3 regions of the Bradyrhizobium sp. S3.2.6 genome follow, and region 2 is predicted to be linked to each of the others. Evidence: predicted binding sites of a transcription regulator. Region 2 holds the regulator's gene; each other region holds the start of a gene.
The links. The regulator HrcA, encoded in region 2, represses chaperone genes, less so after heat shock. The targets are predictions, from matches to a motif close to GTTAGCACTCNCNNNNNGNGAGTGCTAAC.

Region 1 (6,458 bases), on a different contig from region 2:
CCAGGGCCTCACCCTCAGCCCCGCCTTCTCAAGCGCCCCCGACCACGCGGCGCTGTCGCGCCCGGAGAGAGAGACATCGACCTGCACGATATTCGTCTGCGGGATTGTCGCGCTGAGCTTTGGGTTGATCGCGTTCAGCGCATCACTCAGGGCTCGCGCACGCCGGTGGTCCTCGCCCAGACGCGCACCCATGACCTGAACCGCCTCGAGGCCGGCGGCAGCCAGGATGCCGATCTGGCGCTGCGTGCCTCCCAGCATCCGGCGAAACCTGCGGCTCCGGTCGATCACGGCGCGCGGCCCGGCGAGCACAGCACCGGCCGGCGCGCTCAGGCCTTTCGACAGGCACAGCGAGACCGTGTCGCTATGCCTCGCAACCTCGGCCGGCACCGTTTCGAGCGCGACCGCGGCGTTGAAGAGCCGCGCGCCGTCGAGATGCACCGGAACGCCGCGGGCCGAGGCCATGGCGTGCACGGCCTGCATATGCTCCAGCGGCAGCACGGCGCCGCTCGCGTTGTTGTGCGAGGTTTCCATCGCGACAAGGGCGGTCCTGAGCTTGAGCCCTTCGCCCTGCAAGGCGTCTTCCAGCAAATTCAGGTCCATCGCGCCGTCGCTTCCGGCAATGGCGAGGTAGAACTGCCCGGTAAACGTCGCCGCCCCACGTTCGGAGCTGTACATATGGGCATTCGCCTCCAGCACGATCTGTTCGCTGCGCTGCGACTGCGCCAGCGTCGCCAACAGATTGGCCATGGTGCAGCTCGGCACGAACAGGCCGGCGTCCTTGCCCAACGCCGCAGCTGCGACGGCCTCCAGCTCCTGCACCGTGGGGTCGCCATCCAGCCCCTCATCACCGAGCGGCGCCGAGGCCATGCGGGCATACATCGCATCGGTCGGCTTGGTGACCGTATCGCTGCGCAGGTCGATCGGTGGCGACCCAGCGCCCGCCGGACTCGTGTCGTGTTGTGCCATTGCGATAACCTCTAAAGCGCTTGGCGCGTCATTCGTAGGCTGCCGGATCGCCGGAATCGGTCGGGTTGGCCAGCACCCGCTTGAGGGCGGCGCTCATCGGAAATTTCAGGTTGAGGCCATGCGGCGGGATTGGTGAATTGAAATATTTGTCGTACAGCGCCGCAACCTGTCCGCTCTTCATCAGGTCGATCACGGCGTCGTCGACCACCTTCTTGAAAGCAGGATCGTCCTTGGGTTCGACGATACCGTAAGGCGCCATCTCGAGACCCTTGCTACCGATCAGGTAGTCATCCGGCGTCCTGGACGAGGCGACCGTGGCATAAGCGAGACCGTCATCGTTGGCTGAGCCGGCCACCCGGCCCGTCGACACCAACAAGAAGGTCTCGGCGGTGTCCTTGGCCGGCACGACCGTGATGCCGAGATTGTTCCTGGCGTTGATCAGCGTAATCACCTTGAAAGTCTGGCCGCCGGCCTGGGCGGAGATGGCCTTGCCGCGAAACGAAGTGGGGTCGTTGACATCGACCCCGCCATCCTTGCGCGCGACGAGGACGACCTGCGCAACGAAGGTGGTGGGAGCAAAGGCGGCAAGTTTATGCCGCTCGACATTATTGGTCGTGTTGCCGCATTCGAGATCGATCGTCCCGTTGGCGAGCAGCTGAATGCGTGTCGCCGAGGTTATCGGGTTATAGCGAGTCTCGAGCTTGGGGAGCTTGAGGGCCGTCTTGATCGCCTGCACCACCTGTTCACAGATTTCCACGGTATAGCCGATCGGCTTCTGGTTACCGTCGAGATAGGCGAAGGGCACCGAGGTCTCGGGATACCCCAATGTGATCGAGCCGGTCTCACGGATCTTGTCCAGCCTGCCCGCACCCTGAGCGATGGCCTCGCCGGAAAGAAGACCTGCAGCGACGCTCGCCGCGGCAAGTGCCTTGATCGTTGTCGCTTTCATGTCGTCCCTCTCTTGGCGAATGTTCGTGACGCCGTCCGCGCTCGGTGAGCAACGATAGGGCAGCTCCGTGCGAACGGCGTCACGCTCTGGACTATCGTCCAAAAGACCGATCTGATGAAATTCCAGTTTCACACTCCCTTATACGGATTTGATATGGCCACCAGACGCATGGGCTTGAAGCATGTGGAGGCTTTTCGGGCGGTCTTCGTGACGGGATCGATGACGCAGGCGGCTCAGCGCATGCATACCTCGCAACCCCAGATCAGCCGCCTGATCGGACAGTTGGAGGCGATCACGCAATTCCCGCTGTTCGACCGCAGCGGCGGCCGCCTCCGTCCGACCGTGGACGGATCGCGCTTTTTCCAGGAGGTCGAGAAGACTTTCATCGGCCTGGCGGGACTGGAGACCAGCGCAGCCAGCATCCGCTCGTTCGGCATGGGTCGGCTAAGCGTTGCGGCGATGCCGCGCCTGGCCGGCGGCCTGCTGACGCGCATCGCGACGCGCTTCAAGGTCGACTATCCGCATGTGATGATCTCGATCCGATCCGGCTCGGCGAGCGCCGTGCACGACTGGGTCAGTTCAGGGCTTTGCGACACCGGGCTCGCAATGCTTTACGGCGAGGTTGCGGGGGTGCATGTCGAACCGGTGCTCAAGACCCGTTGCGTCGCGATCATGCCGAAGGCGCATCGTCTTGCGCAGAAGAAGACGCTGCGCCCTGCCGATTTCGCCAATGAGGCCTTCATCTCCTTCGCCACGGGGAGCCCGCTCCACGATCGCATCGATATGATCTTTGCGCAGGCCGGCGTCACGCGCCGCGTCGTTGCCGAGACCGATCTGGGCGCATCCGTCTGTGCCCTGGTCGCGGCGGGTCTCGGCATCAGCATCATCAATCCGATTGCCGCGCATGACGAGAGCTCTGGCGCGGCCCTGATTGCGCGTCCCTTCAACCCTGCTGTCCCCGTCACGATCGCGCTGCTCTATCCGCCCTATGCCGCGCGCGGCCGGTTGATCGATGTCTTCGGCGAATATGCGCGCAAGATCATGAGCGAAGAACTGGGCTATCTCGAGCGGTAGTCGGGGGGCCCGTCATTGCGAGCGCAGCGAAGCAATCCAGAATCTTTCCGCGGCGGCGGTCTGGATTGCTTCGTCGCAAGGGCTCCTCGCAATGACGACGGAGCGAGTCGGGCCGCTACGCCTTCAACTCCACCGTCTTGAACTCCGCAGGCAAAATCACCTCCAGTAACTCCACGTCGTCAGAATAATCCAAGATCATGTGCTTGATCTTCGGCGGCTGGGTCCAGGCGCTGCCTTCCTTCATCAAGGTCTCGCCCTGCCCGTCCATGTAGGTCTTCACCCAGCCCTTGAGCACGTAGACCATCTGGAAGTCGACGTCGTGGAAGTGCAGTTTTGAGACCTCGGCAGGATCGCAGGGGCCTTGCAGGCGGATCACATGGGCTTGCGCGAGGCCATGGCTTGCAGCGGCGATGCCGAGGTCGCGGTATTTTGCGTAGGCGCGCAGGCCGTCGGCTTTGAAATCTTCCTCGCGATGGTGGCTGATGGCGATGCGCTGCTTCGGGCGCGCGGGTTTCTTCGTTGTGGCCTTGGTTGTTGTCTTGGCGGGCGTCGTGCGCGCCTTCGCTTTCACGGCTTTGCGCGCGGAGGATCGCGCGGCGGATTTGGCGCCGCTCCGCTTCTTCACCGCAGTCTGGGCTGCGCTGCGCGATTTTGTTTTCTTGCTTGTTTTCTTGCTTGTCTTCTTGGCCATGGGCCGGCCTCCCCTGGTGTTATCGGGAAAGGCTAGCACGGAAACATATCTCGTAGGGTGGGCAAAGCGGGAAGCCTGCCCACCATTGCAAATGGAAGCGCGGAGAGATGGTGGGCACGGCGCGCGAAGTGCGAGCGCCTTTGCCCACCCTACCGCACCGTCCAAGCCCTCAATTCAGCCGGAACACGCCATCCACGGCGCGCAGCTCGGCGGGCTTGATCAGCTTGGAATGCGCGACCGTCACCGAGTGAAGCGGGCCGTCGAGCTTCTCTTCCCAGAACGCCAGGAAATCCTTCAGCGCCGGGAATTTCGGAAACATGTCGTAGTTCTGCCAGACATAGGTCTGAAGCAGCGAAGGATGATCCGGCATCCGATAGAGAATCTGTGCCGTCGTCAGCCCGTAACCCAATAGCTGTTTCCGGAAATCGTCGGAAACGGCGCCCGCCCGCAAGCCCATGCCAACCTCCTTTGCAGGAGCGCATATTCAGGGATGGCTTGCCGGTACGCTGCTGACGAGCCACCCGGTGGAGATGCGCTCACATGAGAGAAATGTGACGCAAACTGACAATCCATCTCAAGCCCAAAAGTTTAACAAGCTGTTGAAATTCAATGCGTTAGCAGCAGACGCGGCTCCGTGCTAATACGGCCCCAAGGGCCCTCCAAGACCGGTTAACGATGGTAAAGGGATTCTGGCAGACAGGCCTTCTGAGTGCCGATTTTTCTGCTAGAAGCCCTTGCCCCCGCAAAATTCCTGTCCTATTTCAGCCTCACCTGTGCTAGCACTCGTGGGCACAGACTGCTAACGCCTAAAAATTCCCATACCGTGCAACTACTTAGGAGGACTGCATGAAATTCCGTCCGCTTCACGACCGCGTCGTGGTCAAGCGCATCGACGCAGAAGAGAAGACCGCCGGCGGCATCATCATTCCCGACACTGCCAAGGAAAAGCCCTCGCAGGGCGAAATCGTCGCCGTCGGCCCTGGTGGCCGCGACGAAGCCGGCAAGCTGATCCCGATCGACCTGAAGGTCGGCGACCGCGTGCTGTTCGGCAAGTGGTCCGGCACCGAGGTCAAGATCGACAACGTCGACCTGCTGATCATGAAGGAAAGCGACATCATGGGCGTCCTCGACGTCCCCGCTTCCAAGAAGAAGGCGGCCTAACAGCCCCCTCTCTCCCCCAGCTAAACCCCTCAAGGAAAAATCCAGATGTCAGCTAAAGAAGTCAAATTCGGCGTAGATGCGCGCGACAAGATGCTGCGCGGCGTCGACATCCTCGCCAACGCGGTGAAGGTCACGCTCGGTCCCAAGGGTCGCAACGTCGTCCTCGACAAGTCGTTCGGCGCTCCCCGCATCACCAAGGACGGCGTCACCGTCGCCAAGGAGATCGAGCTCGACGACAAGTTCGAGAACATGGGCGCGCAGATGGTGCGCGAAGTCGCCTCCAAGTCCGCCGATGCGGCCGGCGACGGCACCACCACTGCAACCGTGCTTGCTGCTGCGATCGTTCGTGAAGGTGCCAAGTCGGTTGCCGCCGGCATGAACCCGATGGACCTGAAGCGTGGTATCGACCTGGCCGTGGAAGCCGTGGTCGCCGACCTCGTCAAGAACTCCAAGAAGGTCACCTCGAACGACGAGATCGCCCAGGTCGGCACCATCTCGGCCAACGGTGACGCGGAGATCGGCAAGTTCCTGTCCGACGCCATGAAGAAGGTCGGCAACGAGGGCGTCATCACCGTCGAGGAAGCCAAGTCGCTCGAGACCGAACTCGACGTCGTCGAGGGCATGCAGTTCGACCGCGGCTACATCTCGCCCTACTTCGTCACCAACGCCGACAAGATGCGCGTTGAGATGGATGACGCCTACATCCTCATCAATGAGAAGAAGCTCTCCTCGCTGAACGAGCTGCTCCCGCTGCTCGAGGCCGTGGTGCAGACCGGCAAGCCGCTGATCATCGTCGCCGAGGACGTCGAAGGCGAAGCGCTCGCGACCCTGGTCGTGAACCGTCTGCGCGGCGGCCTGAAGGTCGCGGCCGTCAAGGCTCCGGGCTTCGGCGATCGCCGCAAGGCCATGCTGCAGGACATCGCGATCCTGACCGGCGGCCAGGCGATCTCGGAAGATCTCGGCATCAAGCTCGAGAACGTCACGCTCAACATGCTCGGTCGCGCCAAGAAGGTGATGATCGACAAGGAGAACACCACGATCGTCAACGGCGCCGGCAAGAAGGCCGACATCGAGGCGCGCGTGGCCCAGATCAAGGCGCAGATCGAGGAAACCACCTCGGACTACGACCGTGAGAAGCTCCAGGAGCGTCTCGCCAAGCTCGCAGGCGGCGTCGCGGTGATCCGCGTCGGCGGCGCGACCGAGGTCGAGGTGAAGGAGCGCAAGGATCGCGTTGATGACGCGATGCATGCGACCCGCGCGGCTGTCGAGGAAGGCATCGTCCCGGGCGGCGGCGTCGCCCTGCTCCGTGCTTCCGAGCAGCTCAAGGGCCTGCGCACCAAGAACGACGACCAGAAGACCGGCGTCGAGATCGTGCGCAAGGCGCTGTCCGCGCCCGCTCGCCAGATCGCGATCAACGCCGGTGAAGACGGCTCGGTGATCGTCGGCAAGATCCTGGAGAACAAGACCTACGCTTACGGCTTCGACTCCCAGACCGGCGAGTACGTCAACCTGGTCACCAAGGGCATCATCGACCCGACCAAGGTGGTCCGTACCGCGATCCAGAACGCAGCCTCGGTTGCGGCGCTGCTGATCACCACGGAAGCCATGGTCGCCGAG
Region 2 (6,458 bases):
GCGTGGTGGCGCCACGCTCCTGCAACAGGCGCTCGATCTGCGCCATTGCGGCAGCGAAATCCTTGGACGGTCCGGCCCAGCGCGCGCTGTAGATGCCGGGCGCGCCGTCGAGCGCATCGACCACGATGCCGGAATCATCGGCGAAAGCGGGCAACTTCGACGTCTGCGCCGCCGCGACCGCCTTGATCGCCGCATTGCTGCGGAAATCGTTGCCGGTCTCGTCTGGCTCGGGCAGGCCGAGCTCGCCGGCCGACACCACCTCGATGCCATGAGGCGCGAGCAGCTCCTTCATCTCGGCGAGCTTGCCGGGATTATGGGTCGCGATGACGAGCTTTCCGGTGATTCGGCGGTGCATGGGCCTATTGACTACGCGACAGCCAGTTTCTGCAAGTCCACGAGACGCGCGATGCCCTTTTGCGCCAGGGCGATCAGCGCAAGGAACTCGTGCTGGGTAAACGGCTCGCGTTCCGCCGTGCCCTGCACCTCGATGATGCGGCCATCGCCGGTCATGACGAAATTGGCGTCGGTCTGGGCTTCCGAATCCTCGGCATAGTCGAGATCCAGCACCGGCTTGCCCTGATAGATGCCGCAGGAGATCGCGGCGACGTTGTCGCGCATCACGTTGGCCTTGATGATGTTGCGCGTCTTCATCCAGTTGATGCAGTCGGCGAGCGCGACCCAGGCGCCGGTGATCGAGGCGGTGCGGGTGCCGCCGTCGGCCTGGAGCACGTCGCAATCGACCGTGATCTGGCGCTCGCCGAGCGCTTCGAGATCGACGATGGTGCGCAACGAACGCCCGATCAGGCGCTGAATCTCGACGGTGCGGCCGCTCTGCTTGCCGGCGGCGGCTTCGCGGCGCGTGCGTTCGGAGGTCGCGCGCGGCAGCATGCCGTATTCGGCGGTGACCCAGCCGCGGCCCTGGCCCTTCAGCCAGGGCGGCAAACGGTCTTCCAGCGTAGCGGTGACCAGCACATGGGTGTCGCCGAACTTCACGAGGCAGGAGCCTTCCGCATATTTGACCACGCCACGCTCCAGCGTCACGGGGCGCAATTCGTCGGGCGCACGGCGGCTTGGCCGCATGGGAATTCCTCCAAAACTCTCGGAAAAGGGCTATTCGCGGTGCTTGTAGGTGGGGTGAGGGTGGGCGGCAAGGGGGGAAGACAAGGCTTTTTCACCCCCGGTTTTCCACCCCGCAAACGCCACGCTTGTCAGAACCCTCGGGGATGGACAAATTATCAGCATCTGAGAGGAGTTACCCTGTGGCCCATCACGATCCGATCCATCTGATCGCGCCGCGCGCAGGCCTCGCCCAGCTCAACGAGCGTTCCCGCGACATCTTTCGTCAAATTGTCGAAAGCTATCTCGCGACCGGTGAGCCGGTCGGATCGCGCAACATCTCACGGCTGATCGCGATGCCGCTGTCGCCGGCCTCGGTCCGCAACGTCATGGCCGATCTGGAACATCTCGGCCTGATCTATGCGCCCCACACCTCTGCTGGCCGGCTGCCCACGGAACTCGGCTTGCGCTTCTTTGTCGACGCCCTGATGCAGGTCGGCGACCTCAATGATGCCGAGCGGCAGTCGATCCAAAGCCAGCTGACCTCGGTCGGCCAGGCGCAGTCGGTCGAGGCGGCGCTCGATCAGGCGCTGACGCGGCTGTCGGGTCTCACCCGCACCGCGGCTGTCGTTCTAACGCCGAAATCGAATACCCGGCTGAAACATATCGAATTCGTCCGGCTGGAACCCGAGAAGGCGCTGGTGATCCTGGTCGGCGAGGACGGCCAGGTCGAAAACCGCGTGCTGACGCTGCCGCCGGGGGTTCCCTCCTCGGCCATCACCGAAGCCGGCAACTTTCTCAATTCGCGGATTCGCGGCCGGACGCTCGCCGAGGCGCGACTCGAGCTGGAAACCGCGCTCGGCGAGGCTCGCGCCGAGCTCGACCAATTGACGCAAAAGGTGATCTCGGCCGGGATTGCGAGCTGGTCCGGCGGCGATAATGAAGACCGCCAGCTCATCGTTCGCGGCCACGCCAATCTGCTGGAGGATCTGCACGCGCTGGAGGATCTCGAGCGGGTGCGGCTGCTGTTCGACGATCTCGAGACCAAGCGCGGCGTGATCGACCTGCTCGGGCGCGCCGAAACCGCCGAAGGCGTGCGGATTTTCATCGGTTCGGAGAATAAGCTGTTCTCGCTGTCGGGGTCGTCCACCATCATCTCGCCCTATCGGGATGCCGCCGGCCACATCGTCGGCGTTCTGGGCGTGATCGGGCCGACGCGGCTGAATTATGCCCGTGTGATCCCGACCGTGGACTACGCCGCCCGCATCGTCAGCCGGCTGCTGGGGGGCTGACCGGCATTTGAGCCGATCACGGGCGCTTGATTTTCAGCGCCCGAAGCACGATATCCGGGCCAGCAAAATCCCGTAAGACGAGCTTGAAAAGAGAGCCGATGACCGATCAAGACCGGCAACCCGAAGACACGACCGCCGCGACCGGCGAGCCGGTGGTGTCAAAACCCTACATCATGCCCGACGATCCCGAGCCGGGTTCGGTGGAATTGCTGCAGAAGGAAGCCGCCGAGTCGCGCGACCGCATGCTGCGGACGCTGGCCGAGATGGAAAATCTGCGCAAGCGCACCGCCAGGGAGGTCGCTGACTCCAAGCTCTACGGCGTCACCGGCTTTGCCCGCGACGTGCTCGACATTGCCGACAATCTTCAGCGCGCGCTCGACGCCGTTCCGGCGGAAGCGCGTGCCGCCGCCGATCCCGGCCTGATCGCGCTGATCGAAGGCGTCGAGCTCACCGAGCGCTCGCTGCTCAACGCGCTGGAAAAGCACGGCGTGAAGAAGTTCGATCCGCAGGGCCAGAAGTTCGATCCGAACTTCCAGCAGGCGATGTACGAGGTGCCCGATGCGTCGGTGCCCGCGGGCACCGTGGTGCAGGTCATGCAGGCTGGCTACACCATCGGCGATCGCGTGCTGCGTCCGGCGCTGGTCGGCGTCGCCAAGGGTGGCACCAAGCCCGCGCCCGCGGCGAACAGCAACGAGGCGGACTGAGCGGCGTCAAGCCGCGTTCTGAAAATTGAGGTGTCATTCCGGGGCGATGCGACGCATCGAACTATGGTGCGCAATTGCGCACCTGAGAATCTCGAGCTTCCGGGTTCGGCTCCGTGAGCCGAACCGGAATGACCGTGCGAAAACCTTACGCGCTCGCCGCGATATCCGCAGACTGAATCCGCTTCACGCCGGCCTTGGCCATATCGGCCCAGGCCTTCGCGAGCGAGCCCTGATTGTCGATGCCGCGGCAGGCGTCTTCCACGACATAGACCTCAAAACCCGCCTTGCGCGCATCGAGCGCGGTCCAGGCGACGCAGAAATCCGTGGCGAGACCCGCCACGAAGACGCGCTTGATCTTGCGGCCCTTGAGATAACCGGCAAGTCCGGTCGAGGTCTTGCCGTCGGCTTCGAGGAACGCCGAATAGCTGTCGACGTCCTTGTGAAAGCCCTTGCGGATGATGAGCTCGGCCTGCGGGATCGAGAGGTCCTTCGACAGCAAGGCGCCGTCGGTGCCTTGCACGCAATGGTCGGGCCACAGCACCTGCTTGCCGTAGGGCAGGTCGATGGTCTCGAACGGCTTCTTGCCGGAATGCACCGAAGCGAACGAGACGTGGCCGGGCGTGTGCCAGTCCTGCGTCATCACCACGTTCGAGAACGCTTTCGCCATCTTGTTGATCACAGGCACGACCTGCTCGCCTTCCTTTACCGCGAGGCTGCCGCCGGGCAGGAAGCAGTTTTGCACGTCGATCACGAGCAGCGCGGATGTGTTGTCGGGCTTGATCGTGGCCGCTGCGAAAAGTGCTGATGGAGCGAGGCCCGCGAGGGCCGTGGTCCCCAGCGCCGCCAAGATCTGTCGTCGGTTTAGCATCGTCGGCCTCCCCTCCAGGATGATCCAATGGAGGGAAGCCTAGTTCCGTTCGTGTACGAACAAAAGCCCGAAAATGCAGCCGGCTCTGGTGAGCGGTTGGGCTGTCAGCCCCAAGAAACTAGCCCTTGGGCTGGATGCCGTCGCGCACGGCGCGGAAGCGGGTGAAGGCGTCCGGCCACTGGTCGCGCGGCGCGCTGGCGATGATGCGGAGCGAAGCACCGCCGGGCGCGAAGCGGATCCACTGCACCACGGTCACCGGCGTCTTGTCCTTGCCACTAACGCCGTCGATCCGGGTCTCGAAGCCCGGCTGGCCGTTGATGCGGATCGGCTCCGACATGGTGACGCGGGACTCGCGCACCCCGGGGATCTGGAGCGCCGCCTCCTGGGCAAAGCGGGCGCGGTCGTCAGCCTGCTGCGGCGTCGCGCCGATCAGGCCGAGGATCATGAACGGCTTAGATTCATAGCCCGAGCTCTCGTTGCCGTCGGCCAGGATGATGCTCGAGCCCGGGACCAGCGTGCGGATGTCCTTGAAGCTGGCGAGATCGGTGATCTTGAACGGCATCAGCCCGATCTGCTCGTCAGCCGACACCTCCTTGCGGGTCACGGCGGTGGCAAACATCTGCCGCACCGCCTCATCGGTGTAGATCTTCGACGCGTTCTCGGGCACCTGCACGGCGACATAGCCGGAGAAGCCGGTGCCCGGCACGATCATCGAATAGCGCCTCACCGGGGTCGTGCCGGCCTTGCCGCTCTCGGTGGTGAAATAGGCAAGGCCCGCGAGCGTCTCAATCTTGTCCGGCTTGATGCCGTTGCTGCCGGCCGGATTGGCGTTGAAGGCGCCCACGACCTCGCCATAGGCCGCCGGCGGCAGCTCGGTGATCAGCACCTTGACGCTGCCGTCCTCACTCTCGAAGCCCGGAAAGGTCTTGGCCGTGTTCAGCCCGACCAGCGGTACCATGCCGAGGCGCAAGCCAGGCGGAAACACGGCGTCGGCGGAGAGCGCCGGAAATGCTGTGGCAACTAGCAGGGCGAGCGCGGCGAGGGGGCGGGTCAGCTTCATGGGCACTCTGATTGGTTCACATTGAGGCCGTTCAATGGTCGGCGATTGGGCCGCTTTGTCGCGCGAAGCAGCCCCATGGGAGGCAGCCCATGGCGAGGCCGTCCGGCCGGCGCCCTTTTAGCGGGTTTGGCACGCCGGCAACAGGGCCGGGCCAATCATGGCGGCGGGGCTGGCAGATGGCCGAACCTGTTAATATTTCCTCACCCGCAAGGACGGTGAGGCCCGGATATGATCTTCCAAAACCCAATGTTTTCACGGCCGAAACTTGCGCTCGGTCCTTGCGGGCCCCTCCCCCCCTCCTATATGAGCGTCAACCATCGCAATATCGCGAATGTTTGATCTTAGGGGGTTTCGGTTCGGGTGCCTTCTGGGCCCAGCCAACCTGCCGCAAAAACAAGGATATCAGGACCATGGGAAAGGTCATTGGGATCGACCTCGGCACCACGAATTCGTGCGTCGCCGTAATGGATGGCAAGAACGCCAAAGTCATCGAGAATTCCGAAGGCATGCGCACGACGCCTTCGATCGTCGCCGTGACGGACGACGGTGAGCGCCTCGTCGGCCAGCCTGCCAAGCGCCAGGCCGTTACCAATCCAGAGCGTACGTTCTTCGCAGTGAAGCGCCTCATCGGCCGCCGCTACGACGACCCGATGGTCGAGAAGGACAAGAAGCTCGTTCCGTACAAGATCGTGAAGGCTTCCAACGGCGACGCCTGGGTCGAGGCCGACGGCCAGACCTACTCGCCCTCGCAGGTCTCGGCGTTCATCTTGCAGAAGATGAAGGAGACCGCGGAAGCCCATCTCGGCCAGAAGGTCGACCAGGCGGTCATCACCGTCCCCGCCTACTTCAACGACGCCCAGCGCCAGGCCACCAAGGACGCCGGCAAGATCGCGGGCCTTGAAGTGCTGCGCATCATCAACGAGCCGACCGCGGCTGCGCTGGCCTATGGTCTGGACAAGACCAAGACCGGCACGATCGCCGTGTACGACCTCGGCGGCGGCACGTTCGATATTTCCATTCTCGAGATCGGCGACGGCGTGTTCGAGGTGAAGTCGACCAACGGCGACACCTTCCTCGGCGGCGAAGATTTCGATATGCGCCTCGTGGGCTATCTGGCCGACGAGTTCCAGAAGGAGCAGGGCATCAACCTGCGCAACGACAAGCTCGCGTTGCAGCGCCTGAAGGAAGCCGCTGAAAAGGCCAAGATCGAGCTGTCGTCGACGACGCAGACCGAGATCAACCTGCCCTTCATCACCGCGGACCAGACCGGCCCGAAGCATCTGACGATGAAGCTCACCCGCGCCAAGTTCGAAGCGCTGGTCGACGACCTCGTCCAGAAGACCGTCGAGCCCTGCCGCAAGGCGCTGAAGGACGCCGGCGTCACCGCCGGTGAGATCGGTGAAGTCGTTCTGGTCGGCGGCATGTCGCGCATGCCGAAGGTCCAGGAAGTCGTGAAGCAGCTGTTCGGCAAGGAGCCG
Region 3 (6,458 bases), on a different contig from region 2:
GCGCATAACCGCATCCAGGAGCTGGAAGCAGCCCATGCGCCGGAGCAGTCCCAGTCCGGCGGCTTCCTCGATACCATGCGGGACACGCTGTTCGGCTCGAGCCCGTCGCGCGGCTCGGTTCCGAACGTGCCGCCGCATGACTCCCGGCCGGTCTGGAACAGCGGCCAGGCGATGCAGCAGGCCCAGCCGGGCTACGGCCAGCCGCCTTATGGTCAGGCCTACGGACAGGGACCAGGGCAAGGCTATGGCGCCCCGCCGGTCGGTGGTGGCGGCGGCTCGTTCCTGGGCACGGCAGCCGCGGCCGCAGCCGGTGTGGTCGGCGGCTCGCTGCTGCTCTCCAGCATCCGCGGCATGATGGGCGGACCGCATCAGCAGGCGTTTGGCGACACCAACGCCTTGGGTGACCGCAGCCCGTGGGGCGGCAGCGACCAGTCGGGCGGCTCACTTGCCCGCGATGCCGGCCTCAACGACATCGGCTCGAACCGTGATCGCGACGACTCGCGTCAGGGCTTCCTCGACCAGGCGTCGAACGATCGGGATAACAACGATCAAAGCGACGACGACAATAGCGACAGCAATGTCGACCTCGCCGACGACAGTGACTTCGGCGGTGGAGACGATGGCGGCAGCGATTACGCGTAAGGCTGCTACTTCAAACCAAAACGGCCACCTAAAGGGTGGCCGTTTTCATTTCGAATGTCAGGCGCTCACATCACCACGACCTTGGTGCCGACATTGACGCGGCCGTAGAGATCGATGACGTCCTCATTGCGCATGCGGATGCAGCCGGAGGAGACGTTGGTGCCGATGGTCCAGGGCTCGTTGGAGCCATGGATGCGGTAGAGCGTCGAGCCCAGATACATCGCGCGTGCGCCGAGCGGATTTTCCGGGCCGCCTTCCATGTGCCGCGGCAGATCGGGGCGGCGTGCGATCATCTCCGCCGGCGGCGTCCAATCCGGCCATTCGCGCTTGGCCGTGATCGACTTCACGCCGCTCCAGGTGAACCCCTCGCGTCCGACGCCGATGCCGTAGCGCATCGCCCGGCCGTTGCCCTCGACGAGATAGAGAAACTTGTTGTTGGAATCGACCACGATCGTGCCAGCGCTTTCCTTGCCGCTATAGTCAACAAGCTGTTTCTCGAATTTCGGATCGAACGAACGCTGCCGCGGATCGATTGCCTCCTGCTGGAGACCTGCACCTTGCTGATATCCGCCCTGCATCTGCGGCTCGCCCATCGGCGGCAGGCGGCGTGGATCGTTGTAGGCGGGCTGCTGCTGATAGATCGGCTGCTGCGGCGCATAGGCCGGACCGCGGCCGGGCCCATCGCCGAACAGGAACTCGATGAAGCCGCCGCCCATATTGGCATTGGAGGCGACGCGCACCGGCGCCGGCGGCATATGCGGCTGGTAGAGCACCGCGGGCGGATCGTTCGGCATCGTATTGTCGAACGCGCTGGCGCGGTCGGCGCCGACAAGGAAGGCGCAAGCGCTGCCGAGCAGCGCGACAGACATTTTCTTGAACATCGACGTACTCTGTACTGTTTCGTCTAGTTGCATTCGCCGCCGAACGCGGCTTGCTGTCCGCGTCCTCGACGTGGTCAATAAAGAGCAAACTCCGTTTCGTTTGGTAAACAGAATCGACGTTTCGATTCACCACGTCGCGCGCGGCGGGACAATTTGGCGGTCAGCGTTTATTTTCGATGAAGGGCGGAGCCTCATGGTTAATCGCCCGTTTGCATGTCGTCGCGCGCGGCCGCACGACAGTTCCTGCCGTGAACCTCGTGTTAAATTGCTTCTGCCTACAAAGACGCGTGAGTGAGGTGGGGGGAGTTCCTGATGGCTGTTCACCGCAAGCGTTTTCGTGTCGAGGATATCGCCGGTGGCGAGATGCCAATTCTTGACGTAGCAGAAGAGGCAGGCCCGATGCATACCGAGATTATGGCGGAGCTGCGCGCGATCCGCGCACAGATGGCAAGGGGCACTGTGCCCATGTCCGGCAGCGCAGCCATGGCGGCGATCGACGCCTCCACGAACCAGGAGCTTTCCGACGCACGCACGATGCTCGAGACCTATCGGGCCCAGATCGAGCAGTGCGAGAAGCTGAAGGTCGAGCTCGACCTCATCCATGACGCCATCGACCGCACCAAGCGCGAGATCGCGACGCTGCACGGCAAGAGCTTTGACGGCGGCGAAATGGCCAAGGTCAATGGCGAGCTCGGCGCGGTGGTCGGCGGCACCGAACAGGCGACCCAGCAGATCCTCGAAGCCGCGGAGTCGATCGACCAGGCGGCTAGCGCGATGTCCAAGGTGCAATCGGCCGATCAGCAGAAGCGGCTCGCCGACGACATCCAGGAACGCGTCATCTCGATCTTCGAGGCCTGCAACTTCCAGGACCTGACCGGCCAGCGCATCAGCAAGGTCATGGGCACGATGAAGTTCATCGAGCAGCACATCAATGCGATGATGGAAATCTGGGGCGGCGTCGACGCGATCAAGGCCCACGTGCCGGCGCAGGTGGATACCCGCAGCGAGGACGACAAGCTGCTCAACGGCCCGAAGCTCGCCGGCGACGTCGGTCACGCCTCGCAGGACGATATCGACGCGCTGTTCGACTAAGCGACGCGACAGACGGAAAGCAAACGCCGGCGAGAAGCCGGCGTTTTTTCGTCATTGCGAGCGCAGCGGAGCAATCCAGAGTCCCTCCGCGGAACCAGTCTGGACTGCTTCGTCGCACCAGCGCAAAATTGCTTCGCAATTTTGTCGCGGGCTCCTCGCAATGACGAGCGGTTAGAGCTCGGCCCGCCTCACGCCCTCGGCGCGCAGCGGACGTAGACCATGTTGCCGTAGCGGGTGGCGGCGTCCTTGTCGACGAAGCGGGTGATCATGACGCGGCCGTCGAAGGAGACGATCTCGCGGTCCTGCTCGCCCGGCGTCGGGCCGGGGGGGCCGATATAATTCTTGCCGCCCGGCGAGCCCTTCAGCCGCAATTCCTGCGGCGTGGCCTGGTCGGCGAGATGCATGACCACGCCGCCGGAGGTGCCGGCGCCGATCACGTAGGGATTCTTGCACTGGGCGCGCGCGGCCGCCTCGGTGCGGGCGCGGTCGGCCGGGTTCTGGAACGAGGCGAGACCCCAGCGGCCGACGATCTCGTCGCCGCGGATCGAGGCTGGCATTTCCGGCCCGGTGCCCGGCTCGGCCTCGGGCGCCGGCTGGGACGAGGAAAAGGACGGCAGGCTCATGCCGCCGCCGCAGGCGCCGAGCAGCAGCGCCAAGCAAGAGGCCGCCGCCAGATTGGCAACCGTGCGCGCGTGAGCTGAACTGATCATGGCATTCCCCCGAACAAGACCATGGCCGCATCCCTCCCGCAGCCAAGCGCAAAACCGCAGCCGTAGCAATGACGTCTTAATATACGCCCGCGCCGGAATCGAGTTTCCGTAGACACCATCCTATATCCGCCTCACCAATCGCTTAACCACCTTTGCTTGACAGGATCGCAGTCAAGCCATATCCCCTGCGCACTATTAGCACTCGGAAAGACCGATTGCTAAGGGGCGCCGTTTGATCCTCGGGCAGAGGATGGACGGGAGCGCCGCCCTCACCCACTTCCGCTACTTTCGGAAAACTGAGCCTCCAAAGGGAAACGTCATGGCTAAGTCCAAATTTCGTCCGCTGCATGACCGTGTCGTGGTCAAACGTATCGATGCCGAGGAAAAGACCAAGGGCGGCATCATCATCCCCGACACCGCCAAGGAAAAGCCGTCCCAGGGCGAAGTCGTCGCCGTCGGCCCCGGCGGTCGTGACGAGGCTGGCAAGCTGATCCCGATCGACCTCAAGGTCGGCGACCGCGTGCTGTTCGGCAAGTGGTCGGGCACCGAGGTCAAGATCGACAACGAGGAGCTCCTGATCATGAAGGAGTCGGACATCATGGGTGTGATGGCCTAAGGCCAGACGCCTGAACAGCCGCTGAATGCCATGCCCGGATCATCAGGTCCGGGCATCCATCATTCCGCAGCACAGCATCAAACAAGACACATCACGACATAACAGGGATTGCAGACCATGGCTGCCAAGGAAGTCAAGTTTTCCGGAGACGCGCGCGATCGCATGCTGCGCGGTGTCGACATTCTCGCCAACGCCGTCAAGGTGACGCTCGGCCCCAAGGGCCGCAACGTCGTCATCGAGAAGTCGTTCGGCGCGCCCCGCATCACCAAGGACGGCGTCACCGTCGCCAAGGAGATCGAGCTCGAGGACAAGTTCGAGAACATGGGCGCCCAGATGGTGCGTGAGGTCGCCTCCAAGACCAACGACCTCGCCGGCGACGGCACCACCACCGCGACCGTGCTGGCCCAGGCCATCGTGCGCGAAGGCGCCAAGGCGGTTGCTGCCGGCATGAACCCGATGGATCTCAAGCGCGGGATCGATATTGCGGTGACGGCCGTGGTCAAGGACATCGAGAAGCGCGCCAAGCCGGTCGCCGCTTCCTCCGAGGTCGCCCAGGTCGGCACCATCTCGGCCAACGGCGACGCCGCCATCGGCAAGATGATCGCGCAGGCGATGCAGAAGGTCGGCAACGAGGGCGTCATCACCGTCGAGGAAAACAAGTCGCTCGACACCGAAGTCGACATCGTCGAGGGCATGAAGTTCGACCGCGGCTATCTCAGCCCCTACTTCGTGACCAACCCCGAGAAGATGACCGCCGAGCTCGAGGACGCCTACATCCTCCTGCACGAGAAGAAGCTCTCAGGCCTGCAGGCCATGCTGCCGGTGCTGGAAGCCGTGGTGCAGTCGGGGAAGCCGCTCGTCATCATCGCCGAGGACGTCGAGGGCGAGGCGCTGGCAACCCTGGTTGTCAACCGCCTGCGTGGCGGCCTCAAGGTTGCGGCCGTCAAGGCGCCGGGCTTCGGTGACCGCCGCAAGGCCATGCTGGAAGACCTCGCGATCCTGACCGGTGGCCAGCTGATCTCCGAGGATCTCGGCATGAAGCTCGAGAACGTCACGGTGAAGATGCTCGGTCGTGCCGGCAAGGTCGTGATCGACAAGGAGAACACCACGATCGTCAAGGGCGCCGGCAAGAAGCCGGAGATCGAGGCCCGCGTCGGCCAGATCAAGGCCCAGATCGAGGAGACCACCTCGGACTACGACCGTGAGAAGCTTCAGGAGCGTCTCGCCAAACTCGCCGGCGGCGTCGCGGTGATCCGCGTCGGCGGCGCGACCGAGATCGAGGTCAAGGAGAAGAAGGACCGCGTCGAGGACGCGCTCAACGCCACCCGCGCCGCGGTGCAGGAAGGCATCGTCCCCGGCGGCGGCGTGACGCTGCTGCGCGCCAAGAAGGCTGTGGGGCGTCTCACCAACGCCAATGCCGACGTGCAGGCGGGCATCAACATCGTGCTGAAGGCGCTGGAAGCTCCGATCCGCCAGATCTCGGAGAATGCCGGCGTGGAGGGCTCGATCGTGGTCGGCAAGATCCTCGAGAACAAGTCCGAGACCTTCGGCTTCGACGCCCAGACCGAGGACTATGTCGACATGATCGAGAAGGGCATCATCGATCCCGCCAAGGTGGTGCGCACCGCGCTGCAGGACGCCTCCTCCGTGGCCGGCCTGCTGGTGACCACCGAGGCCATGGTCGCCGAAGCGCCGAAGAAGGAAGCCCCGCCCGCGCCGGCCGGCGGCGGCATGGGCGGCTTCTGAGCCCATCCTCACCCGATAGTGTTGCGAAGGCCGCCTCCGGGCGGCCTTCTTTTTTGTCGACACTCACCTGCGCTTCAACCGGCGGCCAAAACCCACTACGGTGACGCCGATTCCATTCTTTCGAGGACTTTCGTCAATGCGCGCGCTTCTGGTTTGTTCGACCGCCCTTTTGGCGGCCCTGCTCGCCGTCTCTCCCGAGGTCGCCTCCGCCCAGATGAAGCTGTCGCCGAAGGCCACGGCGCCCGGCGGCATGGAGACGCGCTATTTCACCTCGATCGACGGCCTGATGGATGGCAATGCCGACGTGATCCTGAAGGAGACGCGGCAGGGCAAGACGGTCACCGCAGCCGTGCTCGACGTCTGCTACCCCGTCGCCAAGAACTCCGACCGCAAGGACCGCTTCGTCGTCAATCTCCAGATCGCAGGCCAGACGCTGAGCGGCACAACCTCGAGCCTCGGCGCGAAAGCGCCAGTCACGGTCAAGCTCACGCGCAAGCCGACCGGCGACACCTTCGAGTTCCGCGGCCAGATCGGTATCGGCCAGGCCGTGACCGAAGTGACCTCGCCTGACAATGCCGATCTCAGCGAGAAGGAATTTTTGGACAACCAGACCACCGACGACGGCATTACGCCCCAGCCGAAGGATTTTACCGAAGTCTCGCCCGAAGCGATCGCGGTCAAGGTCAAGCTGGATAACGCGACCGACTTCCTGAAGAGCCTCAAGGGCCAGGACGTCGAGGTGACGCTGGCAAGTCTCAGCGTCGGCTGCGA

Region 1: ABID58_RS16055 (co-chaperone GroES) is a predicted target of HrcA. The motif match lies at 4,456-4,484, and genes of this name have one in related genera.
Region 3: ABID58_RS13140 (co-chaperone GroES) is a predicted target of HrcA. The motif match lies at 3,520-3,548, and genes of this name have one in related genera.

Annotation. Positions count from the first base shown of each region.
Region 1 is NZ_JBEPOS010000007.1:175,293-181,750, reverse strand. It holds gene ABID58_RS16080 (threonine aldolase family protein) at 1-966, opposite strand, end outside; gene ABID58_RS16075 (amino acid ABC transporter substrate-binding protein) at 995-1,915, opposite strand; gene ABID58_RS16070 (LysR substrate-binding domain-containing protein) at 2,069-2,989, shown strand; gene ABID58_RS16065 (cupin domain-containing protein) at 3,105-3,680, opposite strand; gene ABID58_RS16060 (usg protein) at 3,850-4,137, opposite strand; gene ABID58_RS16055 (co-chaperone GroES) at 4,527-4,841, shown strand; gene groL (chaperonin GroEL) at 4,887-6,458, shown strand, end outside.
Region 2 is NZ_JBEPOS010000001.1:267,314-273,771, forward strand. It holds gene rdgB (RdgB/HAM1 family non-canonical purine NTP pyrophosphatase) at 1-355, opposite strand, end outside; gene rph (ribonuclease PH) at 367-1,080, opposite strand; gene hrcA (heat-inducible transcriptional repressor HrcA) at 1,260-2,348, shown strand; gene grpE (nucleotide exchange factor GrpE) at 2,447-3,052, shown strand; gene pncA (bifunctional nicotinamidase/pyrazinamidase) at 3,198-3,920, opposite strand; gene ABID58_RS01320 (hypothetical protein) at 4,039-4,980, opposite strand; gene dnaK (molecular chaperone DnaK) at 5,391-6,458, shown strand, end outside.
Region 3 is NZ_JBEPOS010000005.1:196,052-202,509, reverse strand. It holds gene ABID58_RS13160 (DUF2076 domain-containing protein) at 1-642, shown strand, start outside; gene ABID58_RS13155 (L,D-transpeptidase) at 708-1,523, opposite strand; gene ABID58_RS13150 (protein phosphatase CheZ) at 1,836-2,615, shown strand; gene ABID58_RS13145 (hypothetical protein) at 2,804-3,325, opposite strand; gene ABID58_RS13140 (co-chaperone GroES) at 3,645-3,941, shown strand; gene groL (chaperonin GroEL) at 4,059-5,687, shown strand; gene ABID58_RS13130 (hypothetical protein) at 5,824-6,458, shown strand, end outside.